DNA from 3 places in the Nocardioides sp. Bht2 genome. Region 1 is predicted to be linked to each of the others. Evidence: predicted binding sites of a transcription regulator. Region 1 holds the regulator's gene; each other region holds the start of a gene.

Region 1 (9,464 bases):
GAACTCCCCCAGCGCCAGCGCGAGGTGCTGGTACTGCGCTACTACCTCGATCTCTCCGAGGCCCAGATCGCCGATGCGCTCGGCGTCAGCCGCGGAGCCGTGAAGAGCCACGCCTCCCGAGGGGCCGCCGCACTGCGCGAGCGACTCGGCGGGCTCTGGAAGGAAGAGTCATGACCAACAACGACGACTGGCTGCGCCGGATCCTCGACGACGCCGCGGCCGAGGTCGAGCCGAACGATCGGCTGGAGGCGATCCGCCAGCGCACGCAGGCCCCAGCTCGGCGCTACCAGCCGTGGCTGATGGGCGCGGTCGGCGTCGCCGCGGCCACCGCGGCGGTCTTCGGCAGCGTCACCGCGCTGAACGGCGACGACGACACACCTAACTCTCCGCTGGCCAGCGACCCCACCCCCGAGCAGCAGCGCACCGCGGACGGTTGGGGCGAGGACCCGGGCAGCTTCGTCGGTACCCATGCCGTCCCCGCCTACTACCTCGGCGAAGGGCCGCGGGGACCGGTCCTGTTCCGCGAGTTCCGGCGATCCGAAACGCCCATCGAAGGTCTCGACCAAGGGATCGCGGCTCTGATGGAGACCCCCGCCGACCCTGACTACCGCACCGCGTGGCAGGCCGGCGATCTGCACTCAGCTGCCTACGACGGCGAGGAGATCACCGTCCAGGTGGCCGCCACGGTCGCCGGCGACCGGCCCTCGGAGCTGACGCCGCGCGAGGCCCACCTCGCGGTGCAGCAGGTCGTCTACACCTTGCAGGCGACCGTCGGCGACCGGGCACCGGTCGCGTTCCTGATCGACGAGGACGGCAACCAGACCCGCACCGCCACCCGCGTCCTCGGTGTCGCCACCGACGGTCCGGTCGGCAACGCTCCGGTCTTGAAGACCCTCTCCCTGGTCAACATCACCAGGCCGGAGAGCAACCAGGGGTTCGGCAACACCCTGCAGGCCCAGGGCGTCGCGAACAGTTTCGAGGCCACCGTGCCCTGGGAGATCCTCGACGCCGACGGCAGCGTGGTCGACTCCGGCTGGGCACAGGCAGAGGGCTGGGCGAGCAAGATGCTCTATCCCTGGCAGACCGAGATCGACCTCTCCGCCCTCTCCCCCGGCGAGTACACCTTCGTCGCACGCACCGACGACCCGAGCGGCGGCGCCGAGGGCAACGGCCCCTTCGAGGACACCAAGCTCTTCCAGGTCGGCTGAGGCTCAGCCGTTGGGGCGCACCGGAAGCCGGTCCACACCGAAGACCAGCGAACGCGCCCGGTAGCCGGGGTCGTCACCGCTGAGCTGCATCTTCGGGAAGCGCCGGGCCAGCGCCGGGTAGGCGGTCCGCAGCTCGAGGCGCCCCAACTCTGCCCCGACGCATCGGTGCAGACCGTGCCCGAAGGCGAGGTGGGCGGGACCGCCTCGCATCGGATCCAACTCCCGCGGCGCGGTGCCGAAGACGGCGTCATGGTCGGCCGCCGGCAACGAGACCAGGACGACGTCACCGACCCGGACCTGACGCTCGCCGACCAGCACGTTGCTGCGCGCGAACCGCGGGAACGCCACCTGCACCACCGAGAGGTGGCGGAGCAACTCCTCGACCAGCGGCTCGACCAGCGCGGCGTCGTCGGGGAGCCGCTGCCACAGGTCCCGGCGTTGCAGCAGGAGGCCGGTACCGAGCGCCAGCATCCCGGCGCTGGTCTCCATCCCGCCGGTGAAGACGCCGTCAGCGAGCCCGGCCAGCTCCAGGTCGGTGATCTCCGAACCGTGCTCGCGGATCAGTTGCCCGATCAACCCCGGACCGGGTTCGTGCCGCTGCCGGGCGGTGGCCTCCTTGAGGAACTCGCGGGACGAGGAGATCGCCCCGAACGTCCCCACTCCCCCTTCGTCGACGCCGAACCGGGCCTGGCCCAGACCGCGGAACGTCTCGCGGTCCCGGTCCGGCAGGCCGAGCAGTTCACAGATCATCAGGAAGGGCACCGGGAAGGCGAAGGTCTCCACCAGGTCGACGACGCCGTCCGCGTCGGTCCGCTCGGAGATGGCGTCGAGTTGGGTGGCGACGATCTGCTGCAGCGACTCCTCCACCCGGCGCAGCCGGTGCCGGGTGAACTCGGGGGTCAGCAGTCGCCGCAACCGGGTGTGGTCGGGTGGGTCGGTGAAGCCGAGCCCACCCACCTCGTCGGCGGCGCGGCGGCCCAGATACGGCCGGATGTCGGTACTCCACGAGGTGGGGTCGCTCAGCACCTGGCGTGCCTCCTGCCACCCGGTGACCAGCCAGATCCGGGTGCCCAGCAGCGAGCCCAACTCGTGGACCGGGTCTGCGGCGTTGAGATCGAGCAACCGCTGCGACAACTCGACTCCGTCGCGCTCCAACGGCCACACGATCCGGTCCGGCACCCGGTCCAACCGGGCCAGGTCAGGTGGGCCACTGAGCCGAAGCAGCGTGTGGCGCAACACTCCCTGGAGGTGTCGGATCATGGTTCCAGCGTGCCACTAGAGCGGCTGGAAGCACGTCAGGAATCTCCGGTGGATCCCCGCCAACGTTCGGTTTGGGCCAGCAGCGCGGCGCTGGCTGCCAGACCCGCCGTGGAGGTACGCAGCACCTCGGCACCGAGCCGGACCGAGGTGGCTCCGGCGTCGACGAACGCCGTCAGTTCCTCCTCCGAGACCCCGCCTTCAGGCCCGACGATCAGCAGGATCTGCTGCGGCATCGCGGCGCCGGACCTCAGGTCGGGCAGCGCTGCGACGGCGTCCTCGTGGAGGACCAGCGCCACATCGGCAGCGGCGATCAGACCGACGACCTCGTCGGTCTGCGCCAGCTCCGGCACCTGCGGGAACCAGCGGCGGCGCGCCTGCTTGGCGGCCTCGCGCGCGGTGGCCTGCCACTTGGCGTGCGACTTGGCCGCGCGCTCCCCGCGCCAGACGGCGACTGATCGGCTCGCCGCCCAGGGCACGATCCGAGCGACCCCGATCTCGGTGAGCACCTCGACGGCGAGCTCGCCACGGTCGCCCTTGGGCAGCGCTTGGACCACGGTCAGGGCCGGCACCGGCTCCGGATGACTCTGAACCTGCTCGGCGCGCACTGTGAAGGAGCGCTTGCTGGTCGCCTCGACGACGCCGGTCAGCATCGTGCCGCGACCGTCGGTCAGCAGCACCGGCTCGCCGTCGCGCAGCCGACGCACCACCACGGCGTGGTGCGCCTCTTCGCCGGTGACCTCGACCTGGGAGCCGACGCGGACGCCGGCCAGGTCAGGGGCCCAATGCAGGTGTGCGGTCATCGGATCGCTGTCAGCGCGCTCAGTGGTTGAACGCGTCGCGCAGACGCCCGAAGACCGACTTGGAGGTACCCGACACGCTTCCGGTCGGCGCCTCCTCACCACGGATCGCTGCCAGCTCGCGGAGCAGCTCCTCCTGGCGTGCGTCCAGCTTGCTCGGCGTCTCGACGATGACGGTGACCACAAGGTCGCCGCGTGCCGCCTGGCGCAGGCCCGGCACACCCCGCCCGCGGAGCACCTGGTCGGTGCCCGACTGGGTGCCCGGCTTGATCTCCAGATCGAACTCGGTCTCGACCTCGCTCTCCTCCCCGGCCAGGTCGGCCTCCAGGGTAGGGAGCTGCAGCGTGGTGCCCAGCGCGGCTGCGGTCATCGGCACGGTGACCGTGCAGTGCAGGGTGTTGCCACGGCGGACGAAGGTCTCGTGCGGAGCGACCTGGATCTCGACGAAGAGGTCGCCGGCGGGGCCGCCGCCGGGACCGACCTCACCCTGACCGGAGAGCTGGACCCGGGTGCCGGTGTCGACGCCGCCGGGGATCTTGACGGTCAGCGAACGGCGCGAGCGGACCCGGCCGTCGCCGGCACACTCGCGGCACGGCTCGGGAATGATCGTGCCGAAGCCGCGGCACGGCGCACAGGGGCGCAAGGTGCGGATCTCGCCGAGGAACGAGCGCTGGATGTGCGCCACCTCGCCCGCCCCATGGCAGGTCTCGCAGGTGACCGGCTTGCTACCGGGTGCGGCGCCGTCACCCTGGCAGGCCTCACAGACGACAGCGGTGTCGACCTTGAGCTCACGGGTCACGCCGAAGGCAGCCTCGGCGAGCTCGATCTCCAGTCGGATCAGGGCGTCCTGGCCACGTCGGGTGCGGGGCCGCGGACCGCGTCCTCCGCCCTGACCGGCGTTGCCGCCGAAGAAGGCGTCCATGATGTCGGTGAAGGAGAAGCCGGCACCCTGACCGAAGCCCCCAGCTCCGCCCATACCGCCGAAGGCGTCGCCGCCGCGGTCGTAGGCGGCCCGCTTCTGCGGGTCGCTGAGCACCTCATAGGCGTGGCTGACCTCTTTGAACCGCTCCTGGGTCTCCGGGTCCGGGTTCACGTCGGGGTGCAGCTGGCGCGCGAGCCGCCGGTAGGCCTTCTTGATGGTGTCGGCGTCGGCGTCGCGGGCGACACCGAGCATTTCGTAGAGGTCCTGACTCATGAGTCCTTCTGGTTCAGCTGGGCCTGGGATCAGGCTTCGTCAAGGATGCGGGAAACGTAGCGGGCGACCGCGCGCACGCTGGCCATGGTGGCCGGGTAGTCCATCCGGGTCGGACCGACGATGCCCAGCGAGGCGACAGCAGTGTCGCCGGGGCCGTAGCCGGCCGAGACCACACTGGTGGTGGCGAACCGCGGCAGCGGACCCTCATGCCCGATGCGCACGGTGACCATGCCGTCGGCCTCGGTCTCACCGAGCAGCTTGAGCAGCACCACGTGCTCCTCCAGCGCCTCGAGGATCGGGCGGATGTTGGTGTCGAACTCGCCGAACCGGGTCAGGTTCGCCGCGCCGCTGACGGCGACCCGTTCGTCCGATCGGTGGTCCGACATCGCCTCGGCAAGGACCAGCGCAACGGCGGTCCCGGCGCTCCGGGTTCCGGGGCGCAGCTCCTCCACGATCTCGCCGACCGCCGCGGCGGCGTCCGCGATGATCTTGCCGGCGACCGCTCCGTTGATCACGGTGCGCAGCTCGAAGAGCTCTTCGTCGCCGAGCCCGTCGTCAAGGTCGACGAGACGCTGCTCGACCCGACCCGAGCTGAGGATGAGGACGGCCAACACCCGGGTGCTGGTGAGCGCGACGAGCTCGACGTGGCGCACCGTGCTTCGGCTCAGCGTCGGGTACTGGACCACCGCGATCTGCCGGGTCAGCTGGGAGAGCAGCCGGACACTGCGCTGGACCACGTCGTCGACGTCGACCACGCCGTCGAGGTAGGAGGAGATCGCCCGGCGTTCCGCGGTGCTCATCGGCTTGACCGCCGTCAACCGGTCGACGAAGAGCCGGTACCCCTTGTCGGTAGGCACTCGGCCTGCGCTGGTGTGCGGTTGGGTGATGAACCCTTCCTCCTCCAGCACCGCCATGTCGTTGCGGACCGTTGCCGGGGAGACACCGAGTTGGTGACGTTCGACCAGAGCTTTGGAGCCGACCGGCTCCTCGGTGGCGACGTAGTCCTCGACGATGGCGCGCAAGACGGCAAGCCGACGGTCTTCGACTACCACGGGCCACCTCCTGGACGCGGGCACTGGCACTCCTTGTGCACGAGTGCCAAGGATACCCGCCAGTCGGTGGATCAGGGGCTTCCGCCACAGAGCGCCATAGGTTAGGCTTCCCTAAGTAGTCCAGCGAAGGGAAGACCATGTCGACCGCAACGCCGTCGTACCAGCCCGCGGAGATCGCCGCAGAGGCCCGCAGCATCCTCTCCTGCCCCGCCGGCGCCAGCCTCGTGGTCCAAGGAGTCGAGGATGCCATCGACGACGACCTCGGTCTGATCGACGACAACGGCACCCCGGTCTTCCTCACCCTCGCCGGCTCGCTGCTGGAGAGTGCCGCGCTCGCCAACAGCAACGCCCTGCTCCGGGTCACCAGCAGCCTCAACGCCGAGCGCGCGATCGTGATCGCCGGCCAGCTGACCACCCACCACCGCGACCACGGCGGCCGGGTCGTCGTCGAACTACGGGTCTCGATGGTCTCCCTGGTCGACGGCCGCGACACCCCCCACCCGGCCCGGCACCTGCACGTCTCGGCCGACGAGTTCACCCGGCCCGAGTTCCGGCTCAACCGCGGCTACCTGCACCGCTCGCTGGCCCATGCCAACGACTGCCACCAGGACGAGCTCCGCTCCGCGGTCTCGATGGCGACCGGCACCCGTCCACACGCGATCGCCGGCGTCCGGCTCTTCGACCTGACCGCCGACGGCGTCTGGCTCGCCTGGGTCGACAACACCGGCGCCCACCAGCGCCAGGTCACCTTCGACCGCGCCGCCGACTCCCCCGAGGAGCTCGCCGAACTGCTCAGCCGCCACCTCCACGCAGGCCTCTGCTAGCCCGAACCGTCAGGCATACGGTCCGAACCGTCAGGCATACGCCCCGAACCGTCAGGCATACGCCCCGAACCGTCAGCCACACGCCCGAGGGCCCACAAATAGCATTCGAGATTCGGAGTTCTGCACTTTCGATCGCTATTACTGCGCCCTCGGGAGCTATTTGTGCGGCCTCGGGTCGGTAGCTTGGGCGCATGGAGTTCATCGAGGTCGCCGACCGGGTCTGGGTGCAACGGCATGAATGGTTCGACCTCAACCTGACCGTGATCGCCGGCACGACCGGCGTCGCGGTGATCGACACCGGGGCCTCGGAGCTCTTCGGACGGGGGCTGCGTGACCAGGTCCGCGCCCTCACCTCGACGCCGCTGATCGCTGTGGTCAACACCCACGAGCATTTCGACCACACGCTCGGGAACGCCGCCTTCGACGACGTCGCGATCATCGCCCACGAGACCGCGGCCGCAAACACCCCGGAGGCCGCCGTCCGCGGCATCGCCGAGACCGTGGACGACGTCCGCGCCGACGAGATCCGAAGCTCCCGGATCGTCCCCGCCACCGAGACCTTCGCCTCGGTCCGGGCGCTCGACCTCGGCGAGCGCCAGATCGAACTGGTCCACCCCGGCCGGGGCCACACCGGCGGCGACATCGTCGCCCTGATCCCGGACGCCGACCTCCTCATCGCCGGGGACCTGATCGAGGAGTCCGCACCACCGGCCTACGGTCCCGACTCCTTCCCCCTGGAGTGGGCCGCCTCCCTCGACCTGGTGAGCTCACTGGCTCCTGCCGCCCGCTACGTCCCGGGTCACGGCGCCGTCGTCGACGCGGCATTCGTCGCCGAACAGCGCGACCAGATCGCCACCGTCGCCGAGACGATCCGCATCCTCGCCGCTGACGGCGTCCGCGCCGACGCGGTCCTCGACTCCGGGACGTGGCCTTTCCCACGTGAGGCGCTGCGGCACGCCGTAGCCCGGGGTTGGGCCCAACTCCCCCGCGGGTCGCTCCGTCTCCCGATGGCCTGACCCGGCTAGCGTGGCGCGGTGACTTCCCCGCACGATCGTTATGGCTCCGACGTCCTCTCCGGCGACTGGCGCGTGCCCAAGCGCGGCCGCTCCACCGAGACCGAGGCCACCGTCGGCCTCGTCGTCGAGGAGATCACCACCGACTGGTGCGGTGAAGTGGTCGGCATCGACCGTGACCTGCGCACCGTCACCCTGGAGGACCGCCGCAACAAGCGCCGGACCTTCCCGCTCGGCCCGGGTTTCCTGATCGACGGCAAGCCGGTGGTCCTCGTTCCGCCGGTCACGATCGCGGCGCCCGCCGCGAAGACGCGGACCGCATCGGGCTCGATCGCCGTCCAGGGGGCCAAGGCCAGGGTGGCTCGCGCCAGCCGGATCTTCGTCGAGGGCCGCCACGACGCGGAACTCGTGGAGAAGGTGTGGGGCGACGACCTCCGGATCGAGGGCGTCGTCGTCGAGTTCCTCGGCGGCGTCGACGACCTCTCCGAGGCGCTGCGCGACTTCAAGCCGGGCCCGCAGCGGAAGGTCGGAGTCCTCGTCGACCACCTGGTACCGGGGTCCAAGGAGAGCAAGATCGCGCAAGCCGTGCAGCGTGGCCCGCATGGCGCACACGTGCTGATCGTCGGCCACCCGTTCATCGACGTCTGGGAGGCGGTCAAGCCGGAGCGGATCGGCAAGACCGCTTGGCCGAAGGTGCCACGGCACCTCGAGTGGAAGAAGGGTGTCTGCCAGCAGTTCGGCTGGCCGCACCGCGATCAGGCCGACATCGCGCGCGCCTGGCAGTTCATCCTCTCCAAGGTCGACTCGTTCGCCGACCTCGACCCGGCCCTACTCGGCCGGGTCGAGGAACTGATCGACTTCGTGACGACGTAACCGTCAGTTCGGGCGGAGCGGGCGGCCCTGGGAGTCACGGACATCGTCGCTCACCAGGATCACGATGCCGTCGATGAACGGCCACAGGGCGCCGATACCGCAGGTGAAGATGGTGACCAGGAGTTGGGCGACGCCCATCCCGGTCTGGCCCATCATCATCCGCCCGATACCGAGCGGCACCAGCAGCTGCAGCAGGCCGACCAGCAGCTTGGACTTGTCGGAGTACGGGATCCCCGTCACCGGGTGCACGCCGTACGGGGCCGCCGGGTTGACGTAGGGCTGGGCGTAGCCCGGCTGACCGTAGGGCTGCTGGCCGTACGGCTGTTGCCCGTAGGGCTGCTGTCCGTAGGGCGGCTGGGGCTGCTCGCCGTAGGGCGGCTGGGGCTGCTGCGGCTGCTCGCCGTACGGCGGCTGGGGGTTCTCTGGACCTTCACTCATGGCGCAAGCCTAAGCGCCGCGCGCCCCTCAGCCGAGGAGATCGCGGACGACACCGTCGGCGAGCAGCCGGCCGGCGTCGCTCAGCACCACCCGGTCCGGCCGTTCGGTGATCAACCCCCGGGCCCGCAGACCGGGCAGCGCGGCCACGCCCTCGGCGGCAAGCACCGCGACGTCGATCCCCTCGGCGAGCCGGACCTCGAGCAGAAGCCGCTCCAGGTATCGGTTGTCCTCGGTCAGCACCTCGCGCCCCTGCGCCGGGCTCTCGCCGGCCGCCAACCGGTTCGCATAAGCCGACGGGTGCTTCACGTTCCACCACCGGACGCCGCCCACGTGCGAGTGCGCGCCGGGCCCGGCGCCCCACCAGTCGGCCCCACGCCAGTAGTGCAGGTTGTGCCGGCAGCGGGTGTCGGCACCGAGCGACCAGTTCGAGACCTCGTACCACTCCAGGCCGGCACCGCGCATCGCGTCGTCGGCCATCTGGTACTTCTCGGCCAGATCGTCCTCGTCGGGCATCGGCAGCTCACCGCGCCGTACCCGACGGTGGAAGGCGGTGCCCTCCTCCACGATCAACGAGTAGGCGGAGACGTGGTCGGGCCGGGTGCTCAGCGCCGCTTCCAGCGACGTCGCCCAGTCCGCGTGGCTCTCCCCGGGGGTGCCGTAGATCAGGTCCACGCTGACCTGTTCGATCCCGGCCTCACGCGCCCAGCGGACCACATGCGGTACCCGCTCCGGGTCGTGCGAGCGTTCCAAGGTGGCCAGCACCCGGGGCACGGCCGACTGCATACCGAAGGAGATCCGGTTGAA
Region 2 (9,464 bases), on a different contig from region 1:
CCAGCATCAACGAGAACGGACCACCTCGCTGACCCCGTTCCGCAACCTGTGGAGAAGGCCCGAGGTTTTGTGGTGGCTGACTCCCCACTATCGGGAGCCAGCCACCACAGAGACGGCAAGAGAAGAACCCCCGAGCGCGGAGCGCTCGGGGGTTCTTCTGCGTCAAGCGGGGCGGATCAGAAGTCCATACCGCCCATGCCGCCCATGTCGCCGCCCGGCATGGCCGGAGCCTTCTCGGGCTTGTCAGCGACAACGGCCTCGGTGGTGAGGAACAGGGCCGCGATCGAGGCTGCGTTCTGCAGCGCCGAGCGGGTCACCTTGGCCGGGTCGATGATGCCGTTGGCGATCATGTCGACGTACTCGCCGGTGGCAGCGTTGAGGCCCTGACCGGACTCCAGGTTGCGCACCTTCTCCGCGATGACGCCGCCCTCAAGGCCGGCGTTGATCGCGATCTGCTTCAGCGGGGCGTCGGTCGCCTTGCGGACGATGTCGGCACCGGTGGCCTCGTCACCCTCAAGGTCGAGCTTGTCGAACGCGGTCGCAGCAGCCTGCACCAGAGCAACGCCACCACCGGCGACGATGCCCTCTTCGACGGCAGCCTTCGCGTTGCGAACGGCGTCCTCGATGCGGTGCTTGCGCTCCTTGAGCTCGACCTCGGTGGCCGCGCCGACCTTGATCACCGCAACGCCGCCGGCCAGCTTGGCCAGGCGCTCCTGCAGCTTCTCGCGGTCGTAGTCGGAGTCCGAGTTCTCGATCTCAGCGCGGATCTGGTTGACCCGACCCTCGATCTGACCCTGGTCGCCAGCACCCTCGACGATGGTGGTCTCGTCCTTGGTGATGACAACCTTGCGGGCCTGGCCGAGCAGCTCGATGCCAGCCGACTCCAGCTTGAGGCCGACCTCTTCGGAGATGACCTGGCCACCGGTCAGGATCGCGATGTCCTGCAGCATGGCCTTGCGGCGGTCACCGAAGCCCGGAGCCTTGACGGCAACGGACTTGAAGGTGCCACGGATCTTGTTGACGACCAGCGTCGACAGAGCCTCGCCCTCGACGTCCTCGGCGAGGATGACGAGCGGCTTGCCGCTCTGCATGACCTTCTCGAGAACCGGGAGGAGGTCCTTGACGTTGGAGATCTTGGAGTTCGCGATGAGGATGTACGGGTCCTCGAGCACGGTCTCCATGCGCTCCGGGTCGGTCACGAAGTAGGCCGAGATGTAGCCCTTGTCGAACCGCATGCCCTCGGTCAGCTCGAGGTCGATGCCGAAGGTGTTCGACTCCTCGACGGTGATGACGCCTTCCTTGCCGACCTTGTCCATCGCCTCGGCGATGGCGTCACCGACGGTGGTGTCGCCACCGGCGGAGATGGTGGCGGTGGCGGCGATCTGCTCGCGGGTCTCGACGTCCTTCGCCATGCCGAGCAGCTGCTCGGAGACGGCGGCGACGGCGGCCTCGATGCCGCGCTTCAGACCCATCGGGTTGGCGCCGGCGGCCACGTTGCGGAGACCCTCGCGGACCATCGCCTGAGCGAGAACGGTCGCGGTCGTCGTGCCGTCACCGGCGACGTCGTCGGTCTTCTTGGCAACTTCCTTGACGAGCTCGGCGCCGATCTTCTCGTACGGGTCCTCGAGCTCGATCTCCTTGGCGATCGACACGCCGTCGTTGGTGATCGTGGGGGCGCCCCACTTCTTCTCCAGAACGACGTTACGGCCCTTGGGACCGAGGGTGACCTTGACCGCGTCGGCGAGGGTGTTCATACCCCGCTCGAGGCCGCGGCGGGCCTCCTCGTTGAAAGCAATCAGCTTTGCCATGACTCCTGCGATTCCTCACGCTTAAGAGTTCGGTACAGATCGGGCAGCTGCCCGCGACGGCCGATCTGGCTGACCCGGCGGACCCTTCCCGCCGACGCTTCAGACCTCAACTCACCGATCCGTGTAACTGTCACTCTCCTAGGGAGAGTGCCAGCCTCATGTTTAGCACTCGCCCGGTGAGAGTGCAAGGTGGAAGCCGGCCCTCAGCCGCCGAGTTCAGCGCCGACCTCCGGAGCCGACCGCTCGTCGTCGGCGGCCATCCGGCGCTGCCACGGCCACCACACCCGATTGCCCAGGTCATAGGTGAGCGCCGGGACCAGGACCGATCGGGTGACCAGGGTGTCGAGCAGAACGCCGAAGGCGACGATGAACGCGATCTGCGCCAGGAAGAGCAACGGGATGACCGACAGCGCCGAGAAGGTCGCCGCCAACACCACGCCAGCACTGGTGATCACGCCCCCAGTGACCGCGACAGCGCGGCGGATCCCCTGTCGCGTACCCACCGAGAGCGCCTCCTCGCGGGCCCGCGACATCAGGAAGATCGAGTAGTCGACCGCCAACGCGACCAGGAAGACGAAGCCGAGCAACAGCGTGGAAGGGTCAGCACCCGGGAAGCCGAAGACGTGCTCGAACAGGAGCGCCGAGACACCCAGGGTGGCGGCGAAGGTGAGCACGTTGATCAGCACCAGGAGCGCCGCCGCCAGCACCGACCGCAGCAGGAAGATCAGGATCAGCGTCACCACAACCAGGATCGCCGGGATCACCAGTCGCTGATCGCGGTCCGCCGCAGCCAGGGTGTCGACGTCGGTCGCCGTCGCACCGCCGACCAGGATCGCGTCGTCGACCTCTGCCAGCTCGTCCCGGAGGTCGCGGACGGCGTCACGCGCCCGCTCCGTCTCGGAGCCGGCATTGAGGGTGGCGGTGAGCATGGTGTCGCCACTGCCGGTCTTCGACGGCGTCTCCTCGACCCGCTCGCCGACGATCGGGTGCGCCGCCAGCACATCGCGGACTTCGGAAACGGCGCCGTCGGGCACGACGATCCGGACAGGCGACTGGTCCCGTCCCTTGAAGTAGGTGTTGATCGCCTCCTGGCCGTCGACCGACTCCACCTGCTTGGTGAAGAACTCGGCCTGCGAGATGCCGGACGTCGGGAACTGGAGCGCGAAGGCCGCTGCCGCGATCAGGACCGCGACCGTGCCGACCCAGGTCGCGCGCGGACGCCGGGTGACGGCGTCCGCGATCCGGGTCCAGCCGCGGTGCCGACTCGGCTCGCCACGCTTCGGCGTCGAGGGCCAGAACGCGCGTCGGCCGATCAGGGCCAGGACAGCGGGGAGGAAGGTGAGTGAGGCGACCATCGCGCCGGCGATACCGAGAGCCCCGACCGGCCCCAGCCCGGAGATGTTGCCCAGGTCGGAGAGGAGCAGACAGAGCAGTCCGGCGATCACCGTGAGACCACTGGCGGCGATCGGCTCCAGGGACTGGCGCCACGCGGTCCGCAGCGCGGGCAGCGGGTCACGGTGGTGCAGTTCCTCGCGGTACCGGGCGACCAGGAGCAAGGAGTAGTCGGTGGCCGCGCCGACCACCAGGATGAAGAGGATGCCCTGGCTCTGCCCCGAGAGTTGGATCCAGTCGGCGTCGGCCATCGGGTAGATCACCAGCGCCGCCAGAGCCAGACCGAAGACGCTGGTGAGCAGGACCGCGAACGGGAGCACCGGGCTCCGGTAGACCACCAGCAGGATCAGCAGCACGGCGACCAGGGTGACGCCGAGCAGAAGGCCGTCGATGCCGGCGAAGGCAGCGCTGAGGTCGGCCGCGAAACCGGCCGGACCGGTGACCTGGCTGGAGATTCCGTCGACGTCGGGGCGGTGGTCCCGTACCGCGTCGACGATCAACCTGCTGACCTTCTCCCCGCCCTCGGTGAGCGAGGCAGCGTCGGCGTCGAGGCTGACGACGAGCAGCGCGGCGGCGCCGTCCGCCGAGGGCACGACCGGGACCTTCGGGCTGGCCAGGTAACTACCCAGCGGCTTCTTGAGCTCGTCGACCTTCAACTCCGGCAGACCGGCCGCGTAGCCGCCGAGCTTGCCGAGCGCTTCCTTCGACAGAGCCTCGTCGGACTCGACGACGATAAGCAGCGGCAAGGTGCTGTCGGCGGCGAAGGCGCCGAGCCGGGCGCTGACCTTCGTGGAGTCCGCGCTCTGCGGCAAGAAGGAGGCGGAGTCGTTGTTCTGCACCGACGACAGCGACCCGACCAACGGCCCGCCTACTCCGGCGGCCAGCAGCCAGAGGGCAACAACGAGTCCAGCAAGCAGTCTCCACCGCGCGCGCGTCATGGCCGAAAGGCTAGCGGGATAGGCGACAACAGCCTTCGCTCGGCGGATCTCACCGGAAGAGTCATCCGCCCGGAGACCACTCGAAAACCGGTCCAGACCACCGAGCGAAAGTCAGACAGAGGCCACATTTCCCGCTAGACAGGAGAGTCGCCCCGATCCCCCTCAGCGCCAAGAGGCGACGGCCCGTCGATCCGGTGGACCCGCGCCCACACGAGAGGGAACCACCGTGACCCGCTTCAGACCCGTCCTCGCGACCATCGTGGCGTTGCTCTTCGCCACCCTCGCCCCAGGCCTCACCACCGGCGCCCACGCCGTCCCCGGCGGCGCTGTGGGCACCGTCTACGACGCGTTCACCGAGGACCCGGTCGAGCTCGCCACGGTCAGGATCTGGCCTTCCGCCAGCTACCCCTCCGGCGCCCCGGTCTTCACCGGGACCACCGATTCCGATGGCGATTGGGAGTCGTCGGCGCTCGCCCTCGGCAACTACACCCTGGCGATCAGCAAGGCCGGCTACACCCAGCAGCTCGAATCGTTCGACATCACGGACGCCGGCGCGACGGCGGCCGTCTTCGCCGACCTGCGCCCTGCGTCGTGGGGCACCCTCACGGGCACGGTCAAGGTGGGCGCCGCAACCGCTCCCACCGGCTGTGCCACGGTCAGGATCTACGGCGCCACCAGCGGCGATGAGGTCTACTCGACCGTCGTCGCCGGACGCGGCGCATGGACTGCACCACTTCCCGTGGGCAGCTACCAGGTCCGGGTCGAGCCGGACGACTGCGCCGGGAGCGAGACCGGCCGGTGGGCGCCCGACGCGGCAGACGAGGCCGGCGCACACACCTACACCGTCGCCAAGAACACCAGCAGCACCGTGCCCACGGTCGTACTACCGGCAAACCCGGTGATCGCCGGCGTGGTGACCAGTGCCTCCGGTAAGCCACTGGCCGGCGTGGCCGTCAGGTTCGAGAGGATCGGCGGCGGGAGCGACGACTCCGTCGCCACCGACGAGAAGGGGCGCTACCGGTCGCGCGAGTTGACCGGGGGCGCCTATCGAGTGTTCCTCGAGGACACCGCCAACGAGTACCTCGAGCAGTTCCACGACGGCACCACCGACCCCGACAGCACCAACCCGGTGAGCGTCGCAGTCGGCGAGACCCGCACCGTGAACGTTGCCCTCACCCGCAACGCCGCGCCGCTCCCGCCCGCTGCTTTGACCGGCACTGTCACCGACACCGCAGGCAAGCCGCTGCGCGGCATCCCGGTCTTCCTGATGCGCGAGGACGGCGAAGGGTCCGCGCAGGGCGCTACCCGTGACGACGGCAGCTACCGGATCGACCGCGCCGCGGTCACCCGGGGCACCTACCTGCTCGGCGCCGGGAGCCCCTCCGGCTCCGGTGGCCTCGGCGAGATCGAACACATGCCGTTCGACGCCCAGTTCTACGGCGGCAGCCTCAACGTCGCCAAGGCGACCCGGATCCCGGTCCCGGCGACCGGCTCGATCACGCTCAACCCGATCCGACTCAACCGCCTGGGCCAGATCTCCGGAACCGCCGCCGTGCCGACACCGACCACCGCCTCACCGGTCCCGAGCGGTCTCGGCGCGGGGCTGCTGACCCTCCGCAACCAGGACGGCACGCTAGTCGGCATCCAGCCGGCCGTTGGCGAGTTCACCTTCCCCTCACTGCGCCCGGGGCGCTACTACGTGGAGCTCTCCGACCTCGGTCCGCTCGCCGGCCCGCTCGCCGGGATGCTGCCGCGGTTCATTCCGTCGTGGTGGAAGAACGGCTACTCGCTAGCCACCGCGACGCCGATCGTGATCGGCCAAGGCACCAAGGTCACCGGGATCACCATCACCCCGAGCACCACCCTGCGGGCTGTGGCCAAGCCGAGGATCATCGGGAAGGCGAAGGGCAAGAAGGTCCTGCGGGCCACCACCGGAACCTGGAACCTGACCGCCGACGTCGCGTTCAGCTATGTCTGGAAGCGCGGCAGCAAGGTGGTGGGCCGGGCCGCCACCTACAAGGTGACGAAGGCCGACCGGGGCAAGAAGCTGACGGTCACCGTGACCGCCACCGACCGACGCAAGGACCTCAGGTCCGGCTCGTCGACCTCGAAGCCGGTCAAGGTCGCCAAGCGCTGACCTGAACCGACTCCGACAGAGCGCCACTTCCGCCTCCGGGCGGAGGTGGCGCCTGTCATTTCCGCCCTCTGGCCAGCCCTGAGGACTAGACCACTTCACTCAGGCTTGGACAGACTCCAAAGTTGTGCAGTATTCATCTTACCTTGGGGAGATGACCGTCGGCGCCTCCAGCGCCGGCAACAACGGAGGAAAAGATGCGAAGTACCCGCCAGCTTCTGGCGTTCCTGTTGGCCGCCTTGCTCGCTATCGCGGCGCCCGCGCTGACGATGAGCGCCTCGGCAGAGCCCGTCCTGACCGGAGGCGCCTTCGGCACCGTCTACGACGACTTCACCGACAACGGGCTCGAAGGCGCGAACGTCGCGTTGTACTCGCCGGGCAGCTACCCGGGCGGCAGCGCACTGCACCAGACGACGACCGACGGCGTCGGCTACTGGGATCTGGATGACATCCCGGCAGGGCCGTACGTCCTCGTCGCCAGCAAGGCGGGCTATGCCCCCGCCGAGAAGTCGATCACCATCTATGCCGGAAGCAACTCCTGGACCAGCTCGTTCTACCTCGAGCCCAGCGAATGGGGCACCCTGAGCGGCAACCTGACCGTCGGAGGCGCCCCTGTGCGTGCCGAGTGCGGCGAGATCGAGCTGTACCTGGCCGACGGCGATTCGCTGCTCGACACCAGGACCCGCCGCGGCGGCGCCTGGAGCCTGCGGGTCCCGGTCGGTAGCTACCAGGTGCAGGCCTCGACCCGGTCCGGAACGTCCGGCATGTTCGGCTCAACCCCCTGCCCCCAGGGCAGCGCAGCCTGGGCCGGAGGCAGTGACCAGGACAGCGCCACCGTTTTCACCGTCACCAAGGACGCGAGCGTCAAGGTGCCGCTCAACCTGATCGCGAACCCGGTGATCTCCGGTGTCGTCACGGACCAGGCGAAGAAGCCGCTCGCGAACATCGTGGTCGCCGCCGGCGAGGACGGCCACACCATCACCGACGCCAACGGTCGCTACACCCTCTCGACCGCTCCCGGCGTCACCGCGATCGCATTCCAGGACCCGGCCGGCGAGTATCTGCCCGCCTTCCACAGCGGCACCACCACCGTGGAGGACCCCACCGACGTCGAGCTAGCCCCCGGCCAGCGACTCACCGCGAACGCAACCCTGGCCGCCGACCCCACCCCTGCCCCCGAGGCAGCCATCTCAGGCCTGGTCACCGACAGCACCGGCAAGCCGATGCGCGGTGTGATGGTGATGGTCGGCGAGCCCGGCCTCGACAGCGAACCGACGGCGATCGCATACACCCGGACCAACGGTCGCTGGTCGGTCGCCCGCGAAGACATCGCTCCTGGCACCTACACCGCGAGCTTCATGGCAGCCCAGCTCTCCGGCTCGATGCCGGAGTTCGACGCGGAGCCGCTCTTCTACGGCAACACCCAGGACCCCACGAAGGCGCGCATCTTCACCGTCGGCTCGACCGGCGCCGTCTCGCTGGGCACCGTCAAGCTGACCCGGCTCGCCTCGATCAGCGGCGTCACCACCACGGACGACTCGATCGGTGAGGAGGCCGACCAGGTCCTCTACACGCTGACCAACTCGGCAGGGAACCTGGTGGCGATGAGCCAGGGCACCGACGTGTTCTCCTTCACCAACCTCGCACCCGGCTCCTACAAGCTCAGCGTGTCGTCGATGGGCCTCATCTACGGCGGCATCGGCGTGCTGATGGTCAAGCCGTTCATCACCTCCTGGTACGGCGGCCTGACCGCCAGCACGGCGAAGTGGATCACGGTGGCCCCGGGCGCGAAGGTCAGCGGCTTGAAGGTCGCCCTGACCAGCAAGATCCGCAACGCGACCAAGCCGAAGGCGACCGGAACCCCCAAGGTCGGCAAGACGCTGAAGGCCAACGTCGGCACCTGGAACCAGAGCACCGACGTGGTCTACAGCTACGTCTGGAAGCGCGGCACGAAGACCGTCGGCACCAAGTCGTCGTACAAGGTGACCAAGGCTGACGCCGGCAAGAAGCTCACCGTCACGGTGCGCGCCAGCCACCGCCTGAACACCTTCATTCCCGGCTCGGCGAACTCGCCCGCCGTCAAGGTCGCGAAGGTCAAGAAGGTCAAGAAGAAGCGCTGACCCAAAGATCTGCACCGCACAACCAGGGCGCCGCCTCCACGCGAGTGGGGGCGGCGCTTCTGCTTCCCGCCTTCGCAGGGCGTCAGACTCAGGACGTCATCCGAACCGCGCACCCGCTTCCCCACAACGCATGACAGCCCGGGAAGCGAAGCGGCGGCCGGGCGCGCGCAGCTCGAGTCAGCCGAGCTCGTCGGCGACGGCGTCCGCGAACCAAGCCGCGTTCTGGGGCAGCACGTCGAGGTAGAGGCCGGGCTCGGTGGCCTCCAACTCACTGACCGCCAAGGTGCCGTCAGCCAGCCGCATCTGGTCCACCCGGGCATACGGCAGACGGCGTCCGAGCAGCGACTCGGCACCGGCCACGGTCCGCAACGCGACCTCGGCCTGCTCGGCACCGAGCTCGGCGGCGTCGGTACGCCCACCGAAGTGTTCGTGCACCCGGATCTCGCCGGCCCCCGGCACCTTCCGGGCCGCCGACACCGCCCGCCCGCCGAGCACGTAGACGGACCACTCGCCCTCGTCGTGGATCGACTCGACCAGCGGCTGCACCACCCACGGTCCCGGTTCGAGTCGCGACTCGTCCAGGTCCGCCGGACCGCCCTCCGTCATATCGAAGACCACCACCCCACGACCACCGGCCGCGGTGCGTGGCTTCACCACCGCAGTGCCGAACTCGGCGATCGCGGACGGCAGATCTTCCTCACCCTCGGCCAACAACGTCGGCACCACCGGGACCCCCGCCTCGGCAAGCTCCACCAGGTACGCCTTGTCGGTGTTCCAACGGACCACGTCCACACCGTTCAGCACCCTGGCGCCGGCCTCTTCGATCCGGACCAGCCACTCCATGAACTCCGCGAACCGTTCGTGGTAGTCCCAGGTCGAGCGGAGCGCGACCAGTTGGGCCGCCGTCCAGTCCACCGTCTCGTCGTCCCAGACTGCCCACGCGGCGGTGATCCCGCGAGCCTCGAAGGCCTCCAACAGGAGTGAGCCGCCGGGTTCGCCGTCGGGCCAAGCGTTCGAGGTGACCAGCAGTACGTCGACCATGAGCCCCACTGTAGTGCCGCCGTCGCCGAGC
Region 3 (9,464 bases), on a different contig from region 1:
CAGCGGCAGCCCGGCGACCGGCAGCCCCTCGTAGCGGGCCAGGGCCGCCATCGTGTCCGCGGAGGTGCGGAAGCTGTTCATGAAGATCAGCGGCAGCTTCGCGTCGTAGCGCTGGCGCAGGTCGAGAACCTGGCGGGCGATGATGTCTAGGAAGGAGAGCCCGCGGCGGGCGCAGAGCAGCGACTTGGCGCGCTCCATCCCCATCGATGTGCCCAGACCGCCGTTGAGCTTGATCACCACGGTGCGGCGGATCGCCTCGGCGGCGTCTTCGTCGGTGACTTCGACGTCGGCCAGCGACTCCATCTCCAGCGGGTCGATGGTCGACTCGGGGATCATCCCCGTCTCGCCCGCCTCCAACAGCCGGAAGTAGTGGGCGAACACCTCCCTGGCGACCGGGCCAACGCCGGCGTCAGCCATCTTCTCCAGTGCCTTGTTCAGCGCTTCACTGCCCATGAGGGCGATCGTAGGACGCTCGGTCTCCCCGCGGCGAATGCAGCCGACGTCTGGTGGGACACCACCGACCGTCCCGCCAGGATTCCTCGGCCGTCCGCGGTGGGCGAGACTGGGGCCATGTCCGAGGCGAAGCTCAGCGTGCGCGACCAGTTGCTCACCCACCGCAACCGGCTCACGCCGGCCGAACTGGTCGCTGCGGCCGAGCAGATCGCCGACCACCTGCTGGCCAGCCGTGAGGTGGCTCTGGCCGCGACCGTTGCCGCCTACGTCTCGATCGGCACGGAGCCCGGCACGGGGCTGCTGCTCGACCGGCTCCGCGAGGCCGGCAAACGGGTCCTGCTCCCTTGCCTCCTGGCCGACAACGACCTGGACTGGGCGCTCTACGACGGGGACCTGCGCCGGGCCCGGTTCGGGATCCTGGAGCCGGCCGGAGAACGGCTGGGCGTCGAGGCTGTCGCCGGTGCGGACGTCGTCCTGGTTCCCGGGCTGGCCGTCGACCGCACCGGGCTCCGGCTGGGCCGCGGCGGCGGCTCCTACGATCGGGCGCTGGGCCGGGTCCCTCAGGGCACCTTCACCTGCGTCCTGCTCCATGACGGCGAGGTGCGCGACCACGTACCGAGCGAGCCGCACGACCGCCCGGTCACCGCGGCGGTGACCCCCGGCGGCGGGCTGGTCCGGTTCAGGTGAGCCGCTCCGTCAGTCGGCCGGCACCAGGGTCAGGGTGTTCGTCCCGGCCCGCCGCACCGCACCCTGGCTGTAGCGCCACGGCAGCGTCCGACCCTCGACATAGAGGTCGGTCTGGTCGGTGTAGTTGTCGTGGAATACGTGGCCCGAGGCGCCGGTGAGGTTGATCCACCGGGAGTCGTCGAAGTCGGCCAGCGAGACCACCATCCGCATCGACGGCGCCGAGGTCACCGCATAGCCCTCGGCCGCGTCCCAGCCGGTGGCGTTGACGACCGACGATCCGCCGCCGATCTTCCAGGACCTGTTGAAGAGCCGCTCCAGCAGCGGGTTCCCCGAGGATCCGAGAGTCTGGCTCCGTAGGTCGAGCCGGTGCAGCTGGCCCCACTCCCACTTACCGGGGTCGCGCGCCATCTTCACCACGATCTCGTCGCTGGCCGCCAGCATCGCCGCCCGCAGGATGTCGTCGCGATCCTCGCGGATGTCATCCGTCCCGTGGTCGTCCCACCATGCGTTGTCAGGGTCGTCGAGGAGTTGCTCGACCACGCGCCACCAACGTGCGTCGCCGTCCGGGCGGAGGCTGTCGCGCATCTCGTCGCCGAAGGTCAGCTCCAGCAGGTTCCGCCACACCACGTTGAAGTAGGCGGCTCCGGCGGAGTCCGCATCGGCCTGCCGGTCCCAACGCAGCAACGCCTTACGCCCGTCCCGCTGGTAGCCGCGCGGCAGCGGTATCCCCAGCAGGTACGGGACCAGGGTGTCGGCCAGCTCGACATGGTTGTCGAGCTGCATCCGGCTCATCTCCTCGACACTCACCTTGCCACCGTCCGCGATCGCGATCGCGATCAGGTCGCGGATCCGTTGCGAGCGGTAGCCCGGATCGAAGTCGTCGGTGAGGTAGGCCGGGTACTCCTTGCCGACCACGGCCTGGTTGGCGGTGACCACGAACCCTTCGTCCGGGTCCAACACCTGAGGCAGGGAGTCGAAGCTGAGGTAGCTCCCGGTCCAGTCGTTCTCCGGCAGCCATCCCTTGCTGGGCAGCGATCCGTCGTTGCCCGATGACCTGATCGGGATCCTGCCGGGCGCTTGATAGCCGATGTGTCCGTCCCGGTCCGCGTAGACGAGGTTCTGCGCGGGCACCGAGAACTTCGACGCCGCCGCCCGGAACTCGGTCCAGTTGGTCGCCCGGTTGAGCGCCAGGATCGCGTCGGCCGTGGTGTCGGGACGTAGCGCCGTCCACTGCAACGAGACGGCGTAGGCCTCGTCGGCGTCGTCCGCATGCTGCGCGTTGGCGGCCACCGTGCTGAGCTCGTCGGAGACGTCGGAGAGCAGCGGGCCGTGCGCCGTCTCGCGCACGGTGAGGTTGACGTCGTCGGAACCACGCACCTTGATCACCTCGCGGCGGGTGATCAGCGGCCGATAGCGGCCGTCGTAGTACCAGTTGTCACCGGAGATCCGTTCCAGGTAGAGGTCCGAGACGTCGGGGCCGAGGTTGGTGAAGCCCCAGGCGATGCTCTGGTTGTGCCCGATCACCACGCCGGGGACCCCGGAGAAGCTGAAGCCGGAGACGTCGACGGGGCACAGGCTGCTCAACTCGCGGCAGTGCAGGCCGACCTGGGTCCACACACCCGGCAGGCTGGTGCCGAGGTGAGGATCGTTGGCCAGCAAGGGTTTCCCGGTCTCGGTGTGCTCCCCGGCGACCACCCAGGAGTTGCTACCGATCCCGTCGCCCTGCCCGATCAGCGCGGGGATCGAGTCGAAGGCCCGCTGCACGTCGCGCAGGGCCGCCGCCTGGTCAGCCGTATACGGAACCCGCGCCGGATCCCGGGTTCCGGCCTTGCTGGCCTGGGGTTCGTAGCGCCCGTCGACCAACGCCCCCTGAGTGACGATCGGGCTGTGCCTCGCGTACGGATAGTCGGGGTAGAGGTCCGCGACCTGGTCGTCGGTGTGGTCGACCAGAGCAAGGGCTCTGCTGATCTCCTCCTGCATGTTGCCGCGCAGGTCCCAAGCCATCGCCTTGAGCCAGGCCAGCGAGTCGACCGGCGTCCAAGGCTCCGGCTCGTAGTCGAGACCGTCGAGGCGAAGCAGGCTGTACTCCACCGACATCTCGGAAGGCGACCGACCGTCCATCCACTCGTTGACGCCGGCCGCATACGCCTCGAGCGCGGTCCGGGTCTGCGGAGCGAGCATGGCGAGCTCGCGCTCGGCGACCCGGCGCCATCCCATCGCCCGGATCGTCTTGTCGGTCTCCACCGTGCTCTCACCGAAGAGTTCGGAGAGCCGGCCGGCGGTGACGTGGCGGCGGACATCCATCTCATAGAAACGGTCCTGGGCGTGGACGTAACCCTGGGCACGCATCAGATCGTCGAGCGTGTCGGCGTAGATCTGCGGGATGCCCTGCTCGTCGCGGACCACGTCGACGGCAGCGCTCAGGCCCTGCAGTTCGGCGGTGCCCTCGAGCTGCGGGAAAGGTCGGCGGATCAGCGTGATGCCGCTCAGCAGGCCACAGACCAGCAGCAGCACGACGAAGGCGGCCAGATGGACCACCAGCCGTGCCGCCCAGGGCCACTGCTTGAACGAGTGCCACGCCTCAGAGAACTTCGACACCGGGCCAGACTATGTGGGCATCGAACGCCGATCACACCGCGCGCGGCGTGATCGGCGGAGTTTGTTCAGGCAGATGCGGCGCTGGTCGACGAGCTGGTGGAGCTGCTCGACGAGGTCGAGCTGGTCGAGGAGGAGCTGCTGGTCGAGGCGCTGGAGCCGTTCGACGAGGAGCTGGACGACGAGTCACTGGCCGGGACCGACGCCGACGAACCCGACCGGGAGTCGGTGCGGTAGAAGCCGGAGCCCTTGAAGACGACGCCGACGGCGTTGAAGACCTTGCGCAGGCGACCCTCGCACTCGGGGCAGACGGTGAGCGAGTCGTCGCTGAAGCTCTGCACGATCTCGAATGCGTGGCCGCACTCGGTGCAGGCGTACTGATAGGTCGGCACCGCGGTGGCCCTCCTGTGTTCTCGGTCCGTGGCGACTAGCACTCTCGGTCGCCGACTGCCAATCGTACGGCACCTGTGGATAGCGAACACAATGCGTTCTCGACCTCCCTACGCTGCCCCTCATGCCGACCCCGCCCATCGCACCCCTGCGCGACCGCCTCAAGCGCGCGGGCCAACGCGCCCGGCGCAGAGTGCTGCGGCACCGCCGACCGCTGGTCGCACTCTGCTTGGCCGGGGCGGTCGCCAGCGGGCTCCAGGCAGTCGCACCGCCGGCACCACGCACCGTCTCGCTGACCGTGGCCGCCCACGGACTCCCTGCTGGGCACCGGCTCACGGCCACCGACCTGACGACGGTGCAGGCCCCCGATGAGCTGGCCCCCGACGGCGCGTTGACCGCATCCGCGGCGTTGGGGCGGACCCTGACCGGACCGCTGCGACGCGGCGAGCCGCTGACCGACGCGCGCGTGGTGGCCGGATCACTGCTGGCCGGGTTCCCCGGGGCGGTCGCGCTCCCGGTCCGTCTGCCGGACGCCGGCGTGGTCGCCCTGCTGCGCCCGGGTGACCGGGTCGATCTGATCGCCACCCAGCCGACCGACGGCAGCGTCACACAGGTGGCCACCGCGGTACCGGTGATCACCGTGCCACAGCCCGATCAGGGCGTCACGGGCGCGCTGGTGGTGCTCGCCGTCAGCGCGGCCGACGCTCGCCAGATCGCGCGTGCCGCGGCGTCGATGTACCTGACGGCGACGATTTCGCGTTAACGTGTGGCGCTGTCAAAAACTGCGTGGTCGGGGGTCCTCGGGGTGCTCCGACCCATTAAGGAGTGCTCAATGAACCTGAAGGGCTTCAAGGAGTTCGTACTCAAGGGCAACCTGGTAGAGCTTGCCGTTGCCTTCATTATGGCTGCCGCGTTCGCCAAGGTCGTCGAGACCTTCACCGGTGTTCTGCTCGGCTTCATCGGCAAGGTCGGCGGAGAGCCGAACTTCGACACCGTCGAGATCGCCGACGTCAACGTGGGCCTGTTCCTCGCGGCGCTGGTCTCGTTCCTGATCCTGGCCGCGGTCGTCTTCTACTTCGTGGTGACGCCGTACAACATGGCTAAGGAGCGCTTCTTCCAGGACGGTCCGGCCGCCAAGCCGGACGACATCATCCTGCTGGAGGAGATCCGCAACCTGCTGGCCCAGCGCCCGGGTGGCCAGCTCTGAACTGAGCCTCCACCGCACGGCATCGACGCCCGTTCCGCTTCGGCGGGGCGGGCGTCGCCACATTCAATGTGACCTCAGCGCGCAATTTTCGCCGTCAACCCGACCGTGAGGTCACATTGAGCCGTGGTGCGGCGGGACCTGGCGCTTGAGCCATTCCTCGCTCGCCTTGGCGTCACTACGCCGCGAGTCCTCGGGGTCACGATCGTCCTTGGTCGACGACGGCGCGGAGTCTCCGAAGATCTCGGCGAGCCGCTTGCGGCGCTGCCAGGCGGCGTCGGCGGCCGCGGAGTCAGAAGAGCTGTCGTTCATCGCTTCCAGCCTACGCCGGGCTCGTGGGCACTCAGGCGCAGAGGCCGTTGGCGGCCGCGGTGGCCTCGCGGTCGGCGTCGTCGGGGCTGACCGACGGCGACTCGGGGCTCTCGGTCTCCTCGGTGGACGGCGACTCGGAGCTCTCGTCCGGGTCCGGCGTCGCCGTGGAACCGGGACGTCGGGCGGCGCTGACCACCTCGGAGCTGAGCCGCTTGCTCAGCGGCTTGTCGAACTTGACCTTCTTCCACAACGCATTGGCGTCCTCGGCCCAGACCAGACGGTTCGGGTCCGGCTGGTAGAAGTCCCACGGCACGGTGATGAACTTGATGTTGTCCAGACCGATACCGGAGAACTCGGCGCCGATGTCGGCGATCTTCAGCGGCGAGTTCAGCTTGTGGTCGAGCGTCAACGACTTGGTGGCGGCGCTGAGGAACTTGAGCAGCCGGTCGGGCCGGCCCAGGACGCCCATCGACATGACCTTGTTGGCCATCGCCGCGATGAACTCCTGCTGACGCTTCATCCGACCGATGTCGCCGTTGCTGGAGATGTTGTGCCGCACCCGGACGTAGTCGAGGGCCTCCTGGCCCTTGACCTTGCGGGTACCCGCCTTGAGGTAGATGTTGCCGACCGGGTCGTTGACGTCCTGCGGGATGCAGACCTCGACTCCGTCGATCGCGTTGACCATGTCGCGGAAGCCGTTGAAGTCGACGACGACGAAGTGGTCGACCCGGATCCCGCTGAGCTGCTCGAACTGGCGAACCGTGCAGGCCGGGCCACCGAGAGCGAACGCGGCGTTCCACATCGCGAAGCCGCCGGGGATCTCGGTGTCGTCCTCCTTGTAGCAGGTGGGGCGCTCGACCATCGCGTCACGCGGAAGGCTGACGCCGTAGGCGAACTTCCGGTCCGCGGAGAGGTGCATCAGGATCGTGGTGTCGGAGAGCCCGTAGCCACCGCCGGTGTGCTGGTCGATGGCGTTGCCTTCGCCGTCGCGGGTGTCGGAGCCCATCACCAGGATGTTCAGCGGCTCCTTGGGCCCTTCGACCTCGACCTCGTCAGGACGGTCCGCACCGAGCTGGCTCTCCACGTTGATCGTGGTGATGTTGTCGCTGAGCATCCGGTAGGTGTAGACACCGAAGAGCCCGATGGCGAGCGTGAGCGCCAGAATGCTGTAACCGAACGCCTTGGCGATGCGGTGCCGCGACCGCGGCGCAGCGCGGTGCCGGCCGGACTCAACATCACTCACGGGAACTCACAGTCGATCGGTGGACTCAAGCGCTCGCAGGCTACGGCACCGGACCAAACTGCGGGACGTGTTCGAATTGTGCGGTCCGGCACGACGATTCACCAAATACGGACGCCGAGAATCGCACCATCAGGCTCAACCCGGCCGCCACCTGAGGACTTGCCACCCAGAGTCGCGCCCGCCTCCCGCAAATATTCCTTGACGCGAATATTCGTTCCCGTGAATACTTCAGGAATGCACGAGCAACTCTCCGCACTCGCAGATGGATCCCGATGGCGCATCGTCGGGCTGCTCGCGGAACGACCCCTCGCCGTCGGGGCGGTCGCCGAACTGTGCGATCTGCGCCAGCCACAAGCGACGAAACATCTGCAGACGCTCGAACGAGCAGGAGTCGTCGTCTCCCGCCGCAGCGGGACTCGACGGATCTACGCCTTGGAGGTCGATGCACTCCGCCTGCTCGCGGCGGAGTTCGGCCGACTGCTCGAGGTCGCCGCCGCGAACGCCGAGAATCGCACCCGCTTCGACCAATACATCGCTGCGGTCGATTCCGAAACGAGGCGGGCCGATCATGATCAGTGGGCCGATGGACGCGAGTACCGCCTCCGACGCACGCTCCCCGCCGACAGAGCGACGACCTGGAGACATCTCGTCGAGCCTGCACTACTAGCCCGGTGGTGGACCACTCGCGATCTGCGGGTCAGCCGCCTGGAGTTCGGCACCACACCTGGCGACAGCGTCGTGCAGGAGTACGTCGACGTCGACGCCCGCCACCCCACGGGCGAACCGATCGGACGCGCCACCGGCCACATCGACAAGGTCACGCCCGGCCGCCGGATCACTTTCCGGCTGTCGCCCCTCCTCCCGGACGGGTCTCCAGCCTTCACCGCGCACTACGAATGGGAACTCTCCGACGCTGCGGACGGAACGGTATTCGACGTCCTGCTGCACATCAGCGAAAGCACCACGGCGGCAGCGGAATTCGTCGCCGGCATCAGTCTCGGCTGGGAACAGAGCCTCGACAACCTTGCCGAACTCCTGACCACGACCTCCGACCCCGACTCGACCCAGGAGCTCAGATGACCCCCACCACCCGCCGCGTAGTAGCAAACATCGCCATCAGCATGGACGGCTACTTCCAAGGCCCCGGCGGGCCCACCGACATGGGATGGCTGATGCCGTACGCGACCAGTGAGATCGCGCGCGATCACCTCACCAAGCTGTGGCGCCCCGCAACGACCGCCCTCCTCGGCCGCACCAATGCGGAAGGATTCTTCGGCTACTGGCCGACGGTCGCCGACGACGTGGACGCCGACCCCCGCGACCGCGAATACGGGGCATGGATGCGCGACGTCGAGAAGGTCGTCCTGTCCACGACGCTCAGCGAGGCGCCGTGGGCAGGCGCCCGCGTCTTCGCGGAGCCCGTCGCCAAGGTCGTCGACCGCCTCCAGGAGGAGGTTGGCGGCGACATCGTCGTCTTCTCGAGCGCGACCGTCATCAGAGACCTACTCGTCGCCGACCGCGTCGACCGACTGTCCTTCACCGTGTTCCCCGAACTACTGGGCGGAGGGAACCGCCTGTTCCAGGAAGGCATCCCCGCATCCAGGTGGACACTCGCCGAGGCACTGGCGGGAGATCACGGCGTTCTCTCCATCGCCTACGACCGCTCACGCAGCTCGTCCTGAGTGCCCCAGGTAGGAGTCGAACCTACGACCTTTCGCTTAGGAGGCGGCTGCTCTATCCACTGAGCTACTGGGGCTACGGGCGTCATCTTGTCAGGCAGCCGCTCGGGATCGAAACTCCCCCCGACAGCAGCGCGGCCGGAGGGCCTGCGATGCCCCCAGTACGCCGCAGGCCCTCCGCCCGATCGCTCCAGCGGGCGATGCGTGCCCACCTCTGACGGCGTCAGTCGGAGATCGGTTCCCCGGTCACCACCAGCGCGACACGAGTTCCCGGGTTCGGGACGCCGCCCTCGGTGCCGACACTCGCCCCCTCATCAACCCTTCGCCCCACCAATGCCTGCACCGCAGGATCGGCAGCCATGGCCCGTCGCGCCCGGTGCAACCGGACCCGCGCCGCCCCGACCCGCAGATCGAGCACGACGGCTGCCTCCAGCGGCGTCAGCCGTTCCCACTCGACGAGCGTCAGGATCTCCCGCTCCCGGGCCGACAGCCGCGCCAGCGCGGCAGCCATCACCTCTTGCAGGGCGACATTCTCAGCATCCTCGACGGCGACCTCGGCGGCCGCCGTCGCAGCCAACTGCTCGACGACCTCACTGGCCCGCCCCGCGGCACGGGCCTGCGCGAGCATCAGATTGCGCGCCACCCCGAACAGCCATGCCCGACGCAGCAGCGGCTTCGGCAGATCACGACGCCGACGCCAGGCGGTGGCAAAGATCTCCGCCACCACGTCTTCGGCGTCCGGAACGCCACGTCGCCGCAGGTAGCCGAAGAGCTCGGGCGCCGTCGCCCGATAGAGCTCTTCGAACTCCGCTTGATCGATCACCTTCGCCATCTCAGCGCAGCCGCTCGACCGCTCGCGGCAGATCACCCATCAGGCCGGGGACGCAGCGCACACCGTCGC

The links. The regulator HrcA, encoded in region 1, represses chaperone genes, less so after heat shock. The targets are predictions, from matches to a motif close to TTGGCACTCGNNNNNNNCGAGTGCCAA.
Region 2: groL (chaperonin GroEL) is a predicted target of HrcA. The motif match lies at 1,936-1,962, and genes of this name have one in related genera.
Region 3: ACLM5J_RS01445 (FmdB family zinc ribbon protein) is a predicted target of HrcA. The motif match lies at 4,163-4,189, and genes of this name have one in related genera.

What each region holds. Positions count from the first base shown of each region.
Region 1 covers NZ_JBLBWI010000006.1:153,420-162,883, forward strand. Annotated here, with positions in the region: gene ACLM5J_RS10710 (SigE family RNA polymerase sigma factor) at 1-174, shown strand, start outside; gene ACLM5J_RS10715 (Gmad2 immunoglobulin-like domain-containing protein) at 171-1,208, shown strand; gene ACLM5J_RS10720 (cytochrome P450) at 1,212-2,468, opposite strand; gene ACLM5J_RS10725 (16S rRNA (uracil(1498)-N(3))-methyltransferase) at 2,504-3,268, opposite strand; gene dnaJ (molecular chaperone DnaJ) at 3,288-4,460, opposite strand; gene hrcA (heat-inducible transcriptional repressor HrcA) at 4,490-5,512, opposite strand; gene ACLM5J_RS10740 (hypothetical protein) at 5,650-6,336, shown strand; gene ACLM5J_RS10745 (MBL fold metallo-hydrolase) at 6,528-7,352, shown strand; gene ACLM5J_RS10750 (DUF3097 domain-containing protein) at 7,371-8,222, shown strand; gene ACLM5J_RS10755 (NINE protein) at 8,226-8,660, opposite strand; gene hemW (radical SAM family heme chaperone HemW) at 8,688-9,464, opposite strand, start outside.
Region 2 covers NZ_JBLBWI010000017.1:15,974-25,437, forward strand. Annotated here, with positions in the region: gene groL (chaperonin GroEL) at 177-1,808, opposite strand; gene ACLM5J_RS17385 (MMPL family transporter) at 2,012-4,138, opposite strand; gene ACLM5J_RS17390 (carboxypeptidase regulatory-like domain-containing protein) at 4,365-6,275, shown strand; gene ACLM5J_RS17395 (carboxypeptidase regulatory-like domain-containing protein) at 6,470-8,392, shown strand; gene ACLM5J_RS17400 (ATP-grasp domain-containing protein) at 8,570-9,433, opposite strand.
Region 3 covers NZ_JBLBWI010000001.1:300,415-309,878, forward strand. Annotated here, with positions in the region: gene ACLM5J_RS01430 (UTP--glucose-1-phosphate uridylyltransferase) at 1-453, opposite strand, end outside; gene ACLM5J_RS01435 (5-formyltetrahydrofolate cyclo-ligase) at 571-1,140, shown strand; gene ACLM5J_RS01440 (penicillin acylase family protein) at 1,150-3,738, opposite strand; gene ACLM5J_RS01445 (FmdB family zinc ribbon protein) at 3,804-4,127, opposite strand; gene ACLM5J_RS01450 (SAF domain-containing protein) at 4,250-4,888, shown strand; gene ACLM5J_RS01455 (MscL family protein) at 4,958-5,332, shown strand; gene ACLM5J_RS01460 (hypothetical protein) at 5,444-5,641, opposite strand; gene ACLM5J_RS01465 (LCP family protein) at 5,673-6,884, opposite strand; gene ACLM5J_RS01470 (metalloregulator ArsR/SmtB family transcription factor) at 7,119-7,964, shown strand; gene ACLM5J_RS01475 (dihydrofolate reductase family protein) at 7,961-8,566, shown strand; tRNA gene ACLM5J_RS01480 (tRNA-Arg) at 8,568-8,640, opposite strand; gene ACLM5J_RS01485 (RNA polymerase sigma factor) at 8,787-9,386, opposite strand; gene ACLM5J_RS01490 (hypothetical protein) at 9,397-9,464, opposite strand, start outside.